One region of the Lysinibacillus sp. fls2-241-R2A-57 genome, then DNA from elsewhere that is predicted to be linked to it. Evidence: predicted binding sites of a transcription regulator. Region 1 holds the regulator's gene; the other holds the start of a gene.
The links. The regulator LexA, encoded in region 1, represses DNA repair genes until DNA is damaged. The targets are predictions, from matches to a motif close to CGAACATATGTTCG.

Region 1 (3,433 bases):
AATGCCGTAGCTGTGGTCAAAAAATTTCTTGGATTTACCCGTTGATGGAACTTATAACAGGCATATTATTTGCCTTGGCTTATTGGAAATTAGGCTTTAGTATAGAATTTTTCGTAGCACTATTATTGATTTCATTATTAGTGATTATTGTCGTATCGGATTTTGCGTATATGCTTATTCCCGATAAAATACTTTTATTCTTTTTACCATTACTAATTATTGGACGCTTAATATCGCCTTTGTCTCCGTGGTGGGATAGTTTCGTTGGTGCTGTCGTAGGTTTTGGCATATTATATAGTATTGCTGCCTTATCAAGAGGTGGTATGGGCGGGGGCGATATTAAATTATTCTTTTTACTTGGTCTCGTACTTGGCACAATACATACACTTCTGACACTATTTTTAGCAGCCGTGATTGGCATGATTGTTGGGATAGTGGTGTTAAAGGTACGCGGGCAGGGAAGGAAAACGCCTATACCATTTGGACCATCTATTGCGCTAGCAGCTATCATTGTCTATTTTTATGGAGCTGCGTTGATGAATTGGTATCTTGAATTTTGGTAAGTAGTAAATTTTGTGGATTTTTGGAGGGGATAATGTGAAATCAGTTATTGGTATAACGGCCTTTGCGGAGGATGATTTGTCCTCAAGATTGAATGCCGCCTACAGCAAAAGTGTCATTGAAGCTGGCGGTATTCCACTTATAATTCCGCTTGGCGTAGAAGAGGATGTAGCACAAATTTTATCATTGACAGACGGATTATTACTTTCGGGTGGACATGATGTGCATCCATTTCGCTTTGGTGCAGAACCTACACCAAAATTAGGGAAAGTTCATCCGGAAAGAGATTCAGTGGAGCTTGCCTTAATTGAAGCGGCCTATATTCGGAAAATGCCGATTTTTGGTATCTGTCGAGGGATTCAAATGCTCAATGTTGCGTTTGGAGGTACGATCTATCAGGATATTGAGAGCGAATATCATAGTCGTAAATTATTAAAGCACATGCAACAAGCGGCTCGAGGCGTTGCTACACATTATGTTCATGTTACACCTGATACTTTATTAACAACGATTATTGAGGAAGAGAAAATTGCTGTGAATTCATTTCATCATCAGGCCTTAAATATAGTAGCGGAAAAATTGAAAGTGGTGGCAAAATCAAGCGATGGTATCGTTGAAGCGGTAGTACACGAAGATTTACCATTTTGTTTGGGCGTACAGTGGCATCCAGAAGAGCTAGCTATGGCAGGAGATGAAGCATCGAAGAAATTATTCTCTGCATTTGTAAAGGCAAGCTTGAAATTCAAGGTAGAGGCATAAAGCTTTATATTGAAGGAATGAATTTGCGGGTACAATTCAAAATCCGAACGCAATTACGCCAAGAAGAAATCAACACTACATTATGGGGATAGGCTTAACTAAAGATATTGCAAAGAGTAAGGAATCCATTTTAAAGTGGATTCTTTTTTAGTTTTGTTCCATTAAAAAAATGGATAAGAAAAAGAGGTATATGCTCTTTTATGAACATAAAATCCTCTTTTAATACTTGAAAATGGAGATGCTTTTAGTGTACACGACGATAGAGACCAACAACTTGCCCCAAAATAGAAACTTGGTCTACGATAATCGGCTCCATTGTTGCGTTTTCAGGCTGTAAACGAAAATGATTTTTTTCCTTGAAGAAACGCTTTACAGTGGCTTCATCCTCTGCAGTCATTGCTACGACAATATCACCATTATTAGCCGTTGCTCTTTGTTTAACAATGACTAAATCTCCATCTAAGATGCCAGCTTCAATCATTGATTCACCCATAATTTCTAGCATAAATAACTGATCTTCACTTGTACCATAAATATCTGGAAGTGGGAAATACTCATCGATATTTTCAATAGCAGTTATCGGAGAACCTGCTGTAACCTTCCCAACAAGTGGGACATGTATAACATGTTGCTTTTGAATAGAATCCTCTGGCTCTAGGATTTCAATAGCCCGTGGTTTAGTTGGGTCTCGACGAATGAAGCCCTTTTGTTCTAAACGAGCTAAATGTCCATGAACTGTTGAGCTTGAAGCAAGTCCAACTGCTTCACCAATCTCACGTACTGATGGTGGATACCCCTTTGTGCGCACTTCTTCTTTGATGAACTCTAATATGGCTTCTTGTCTTTTCGAAACTTTTTTCATGATTGCTCACCTCTTTTTTCTAATCATTCTACTTATTAGTAGTATAACAGAATGCGAACACTTAAGCAAACATAGGTTCGAAAAGTGTTTGACAAAAACGTTTGTTCGCATTATTATGAGAACATATATTCCGAACAAATATTCTAAAAGGGGTTATGATTATGAACTGGTTAAAGAAAAATCCACATATTACTACTTTATTAGGGGCAAGTCTACTATTTGCAGCATATCTTTTTATAACAGATCCAGGCAATGTTACTTACACTGAAATTGAAATCGAACATGGTGATAGTTTATGGTCGTTAGCTGAACAATACTCTGGTAAAATGAAAACGGATGATTGGATTAAGCTTGTGAAAGCAGAAAATGAATTATCAAACGTTGATATTATTGCAGGTAAATCCCTAGTGATTCCAGTAGTGGGTGACCAGTCCAAACCCATAAATTCAATTGAAATTGCGAGAAATGAAAAATGATAAATACACTACAATCGGCTGTTGTCTATTGCCGTGTGAGTACAGAAAAAGAGACACAAAGTTCCTCGCTTGAACGTCAACAAGAGGAGTTGATGCGCTATGCTAAAGAGCAGGGCTACGAAGTGAAGAACGTTTTTAGGGATAAGCATAGTGGCTATGATGTGGAACGTGATGGCTTACTTGAAATGCTCGACTTTATTAAAGAAAAAGAAGTTAAAGCATTATTTGTACAGGATGAGACACGCTTAGGACGTGGAAATGCTAGAATGGCAGTATTGCATTTATTACAAAAAACTGAAACGGATGTTTTTTCTATGCGAGACGAGGGCCCTGTACAATTAAATGAAATGGATACGATGCTCCTAGAAATTTTAGCGATCGTAGAGGAGTACCAACGCAGAATTCATAATGCTAAAATACGTCGTGGCATGCGTCGTGCCGTTGAAAATGGCTATCGTCCTGAAAACAATTTATCAAATCGTGGAAATCCTAATGGTCAAGAACGTAAGGATGTACCTGTAGAAGAGATTATTAAGCTACGTAACCGAGGCTTCACTTTTGAGGAAATTGCCGTAACACTAAGAGGTCTAGGCTTTGATGTAAGCAAAGCAACTGTCCATAGGAGATATCGGGAACATCAAGAGATTAATAGCAAATAAAGTGACGTATCAATCAGTGGGAGCTTAGTCATCCCACTGATTTTTACTTTAAATAGCTAAGATTGAGGTAATGCAGAGAAGTGGCGGATTCCACCATAATCAATTAACTATAGTAT
Region 2 (3,433 bases), on a different contig from region 1:
TCTTTTTCGTCGATGTAGTAGGTGATACCATCTATTACGGTCTTTACACCGATTTCGATTGGTTCTTCACGTGTCATACCAAGAGAAAAGCCTTCGTGAAAAGGACTGGAACCACCATATCTTGCATAAAAACGAATCGTATCTCCTGTTTCTACTTCCATCTCTCGTTTAAACCATTGCAGGGCTTCATCTGTTAGTAAAATATTCAATAGTATGCTCCTCTCTTTGTTACAGCCATTTCACCTTTGGTTCGGTCCCATTTTTAATGCGGCCAATATTCGCTCGGTGACGATAAATGATAAAGCTAAATAAACATGCTACTAAAAAACCTAACGCAATATCACCTGTAACAAAATAATAAACGATTGAATAAATTAGTGCTACTAAAGCGGCAATCATAGAAGTTAAGCTGACAATTTTCGTTAGTTTTAATGTAACGAAAAAAGTAATAAATAGTAAGACAAATAGGGGCCATGTATATCCTAAGAGGACTCCTGCTGATGTTGCCACAGCTTTTCCACCGCGGAAACTCGCAAAGATAGGGAACATATGACCAACAACCGCTACAAGTCCAAGGATTAATGCGTGAATTGATACATCCGAAAATACTGGCAGTGCAACGAGTAATACTGCTGCTGTACCTTTTAAAACATCCATAACTGTAACAACTATTCCTGCTTTTTTCCCTAAAATACGAAATGTATTCGTCGCCCCTAAATTCCCGCTACCATGTTCACGAATATCTGTTTTATAAAAAATTTTGCCTATCCATAATCCTGAAGGTATAGAGCCGATTAGATAAGCACATAAAATAATAAGTCCATTTAACATAGCTGGACTCCTTTCATTTAATTATCACTTGGTACTAATAATATGTAACAAGTATTTTACACTTTTTCTCGTTAATCTACAATGTCATGAAGGAGATTTCCTAGTGTATCTTGAATTCAATACAAAAGATAATAATTTTTAAGGGTTTTTATATGCATATTGAGTGGAGGTTAGGCTTTTTGACACGATTCGACAAGTCAGCCCGAAGTCCTTTCTAAAAATATAGGTAAAAAGGCAATTTTGTCAATCATCCATTCATTTGGTAGAATAGAAGTCTATCTTTAATTTCTAGAATAAGCTAGTAGTATAAATCTTCTTTAGACAGAAGAAACCCATTCTTATATTTATGTACTTGTATATTTTTCAGTGGATATTCAAATGCTTCTGTTATCATTTTGAATAAGAGTAATGACTAGAAGGTAGCTATATGTCGTTGTATTTATGCAACTAAAGCATAGTGCCATGCGTTAAGGGAAAGGACAACTCTTTTTCCTTCTGGTAAACAGATCAAAACGACCAAGCTGTGAGGAAATTTTAAAATTTTTTTGGGCCTGTCACTAGCTATTGACAGGAAATGCTATTATTATTAGGAAGAGAACATAAATAGAACATGCGTTTGTTTTTTGGAGGGGAATTTTTTGGCGAATAAACAGTCACCAAGCGTCTATAATGATGACGCCATTCAAGTATTAGAAGGATTAGAAGCGGTACGGAAACGACCCGGCATGTATATCGGTTCTACAGATGGCCGTGGACTTCATCACCTAGTTTATGAAATCGTAGATAATGCGGTGGATGAAGCACTGGCTGGCTTTGGTTCTCATATCATTGTCACTATTCATAAAGATCAAAGTATCAGCGTTCGAGACTTCGGCCGTGGAATGCCTACAGGGATGCATAAGATGGGTAAACCAACTCCTGAAATTATCTTTACGGTCTTACATGCTGGTGGTAAATTCGGACAAGGCGGCTATAAAACGAGCGGTGGCTTACATGGTGTAGGTTCTTCAGTTGTAAATGCTTTATCAACTTTTTTAGAAGTAACGATTCACCGCGACGGCAATAAGTATCGACAACGTTTTGAAAACGGTGGTCATCCAGTTACAACGCTTGAACAAATTGGAAAAACGAAACAAACAGGAACACTTGTCCATTTTCTACCAGATGACACGATTTTCTCTGTAACAAAATACAATTATGATACGCTTGCAGAACGTTTACGTGAGTCAGCATTTTTATTAAAAGGCTTAAAAATTGAGTTAATCGATGAACGCGAGGAAGGCAAAGGTGATGTTTTCTTTTACGAGAACGGCATTGAAGCTTTCGTTGCGTATTTGAATGAAGAAAAAGATGTACTTCATCCTGTAAAGTATGTGGAAGGGATTCAAGACGAAATTGAAGTAGAATTCGCCTTCCAGTACAACGACGGCTATTCAGAAACAATTCTTTCATTCGTTAACAATGTACGTACGCGCGATGGTGGGACACATGAAACAGGCGCCAAAGCAGCGTTAACACGTGTTTTCAATGAATATGCACGAAAAATTGGTCTGTTAAAAGATAAAGATAAAAATTTGGAAGGAACAGACATTCGAGAAGGTTTAGCGGCGATTGTTTCTGTTCGTATTCCAGAGCATTTACTACAATTCGAAGGCCAAACGAAGGGTAAGCTCGGGACGAGTGAGGCTCGTTCGGCGGTAGATAGTGTTGTTTCGGAGCAAATTTTATATGTGCTGGAGGAAAATGCTGAATTGTCTGCATCTCTTGTGCGTAAAGCTATTCGTGCGCAGCAAGTGCGTGAAGCAGCTCGTAAAGCTCGTGAAGATGCACGAAACGGCAAGAAAAGCAAAAAAGGCAGTACGATTCTTTCTGGAAAACTAACACCAGCACAATCTCGAAATGCTGCGAAAAACGAGCTGTATTTAGTCGAAGGTGATTCTGCAGGAGGCTCTGCTAAACAAGGGCGAGATCGTACGTTCCAAGCGATTTTACCATTGCGTGGTAAAGTTATTAATACGGAAAAGGCAAAGCTTCAGGACATTATGAAAAATGAAGAGATTTCAACGATCATTCATGCCATTGGTGCAGGCGTTGGAACAGATTTCTCTGTCGAGGATTCTTCCTATGATAAAGTCGTTATTATGACCGATGCGGATACTGACGGAGCGCATATTCAAGTGTTGCTACTAACGTTCTTCTATCGTTATATGCGACCATTAATTGAAGCAGGAAAGGTATTTATCGCATTACCACCACTTTATAAAATATCTAGAGGCACAGGTAAAAAAGAAGTCATTGAATATGCTTGGACCGAAAATGATTTACAAGCGGCCATTAAAAAAGTTGGAAAGGGTTACATATTACAGCGCTATAAAGGTCTTGGTGAGATGAATGCTGACCAGCTGTGGGATACGACGATGAACCCAGAAACGCGTACATTAATTCGTGTAACGATTGAGGATGGTGCACGCGCTGAAAGACGTGTCACAACATTAATGGGCGATAAAGTAGAGCCGCGTCGTAAATGGATCGAAGCGAATGTAGACTTCGGTATGGAGGATGATTCAAATATTTTAGATAATGAATTCATCCAACAAGAGGA

Region 2: the regulator LexA is predicted to act here: its motif matches at 1,437-1,450, upstream of parE (DNA topoisomerase IV subunit B).

The regions. Positions count from the first base shown of each region.
Region 1 covers NZ_JARVRU010000002.1:16,179-19,611, reverse strand. The annotation lists gene QRN68_RS00190 (prepilin peptidase) at 1-563, shown strand, start outside; gene QRN68_RS00185 (gamma-glutamyl-gamma-aminobutyrate hydrolase family protein) at 598-1,320, shown strand; gene lexA (transcriptional repressor LexA) at 1,565-2,182, opposite strand; gene yneA (cell division suppressor protein YneA) at 2,344-2,658, shown strand; gene QRN68_RS00170 (YneB family resolvase-like protein) at 2,655-3,317, shown strand.
Region 2 covers NZ_JARVRU010000016.1:67,838-71,270, reverse strand. The annotation lists gene QRN68_RS03280 (HesB/YadR/YfhF family protein) at 1-209, opposite strand, end outside; gene plsY (glycerol-3-phosphate 1-O-acyltransferase PlsY) at 229-831, opposite strand; gene parE (DNA topoisomerase IV subunit B) at 1,470-3,433, shown strand, end outside.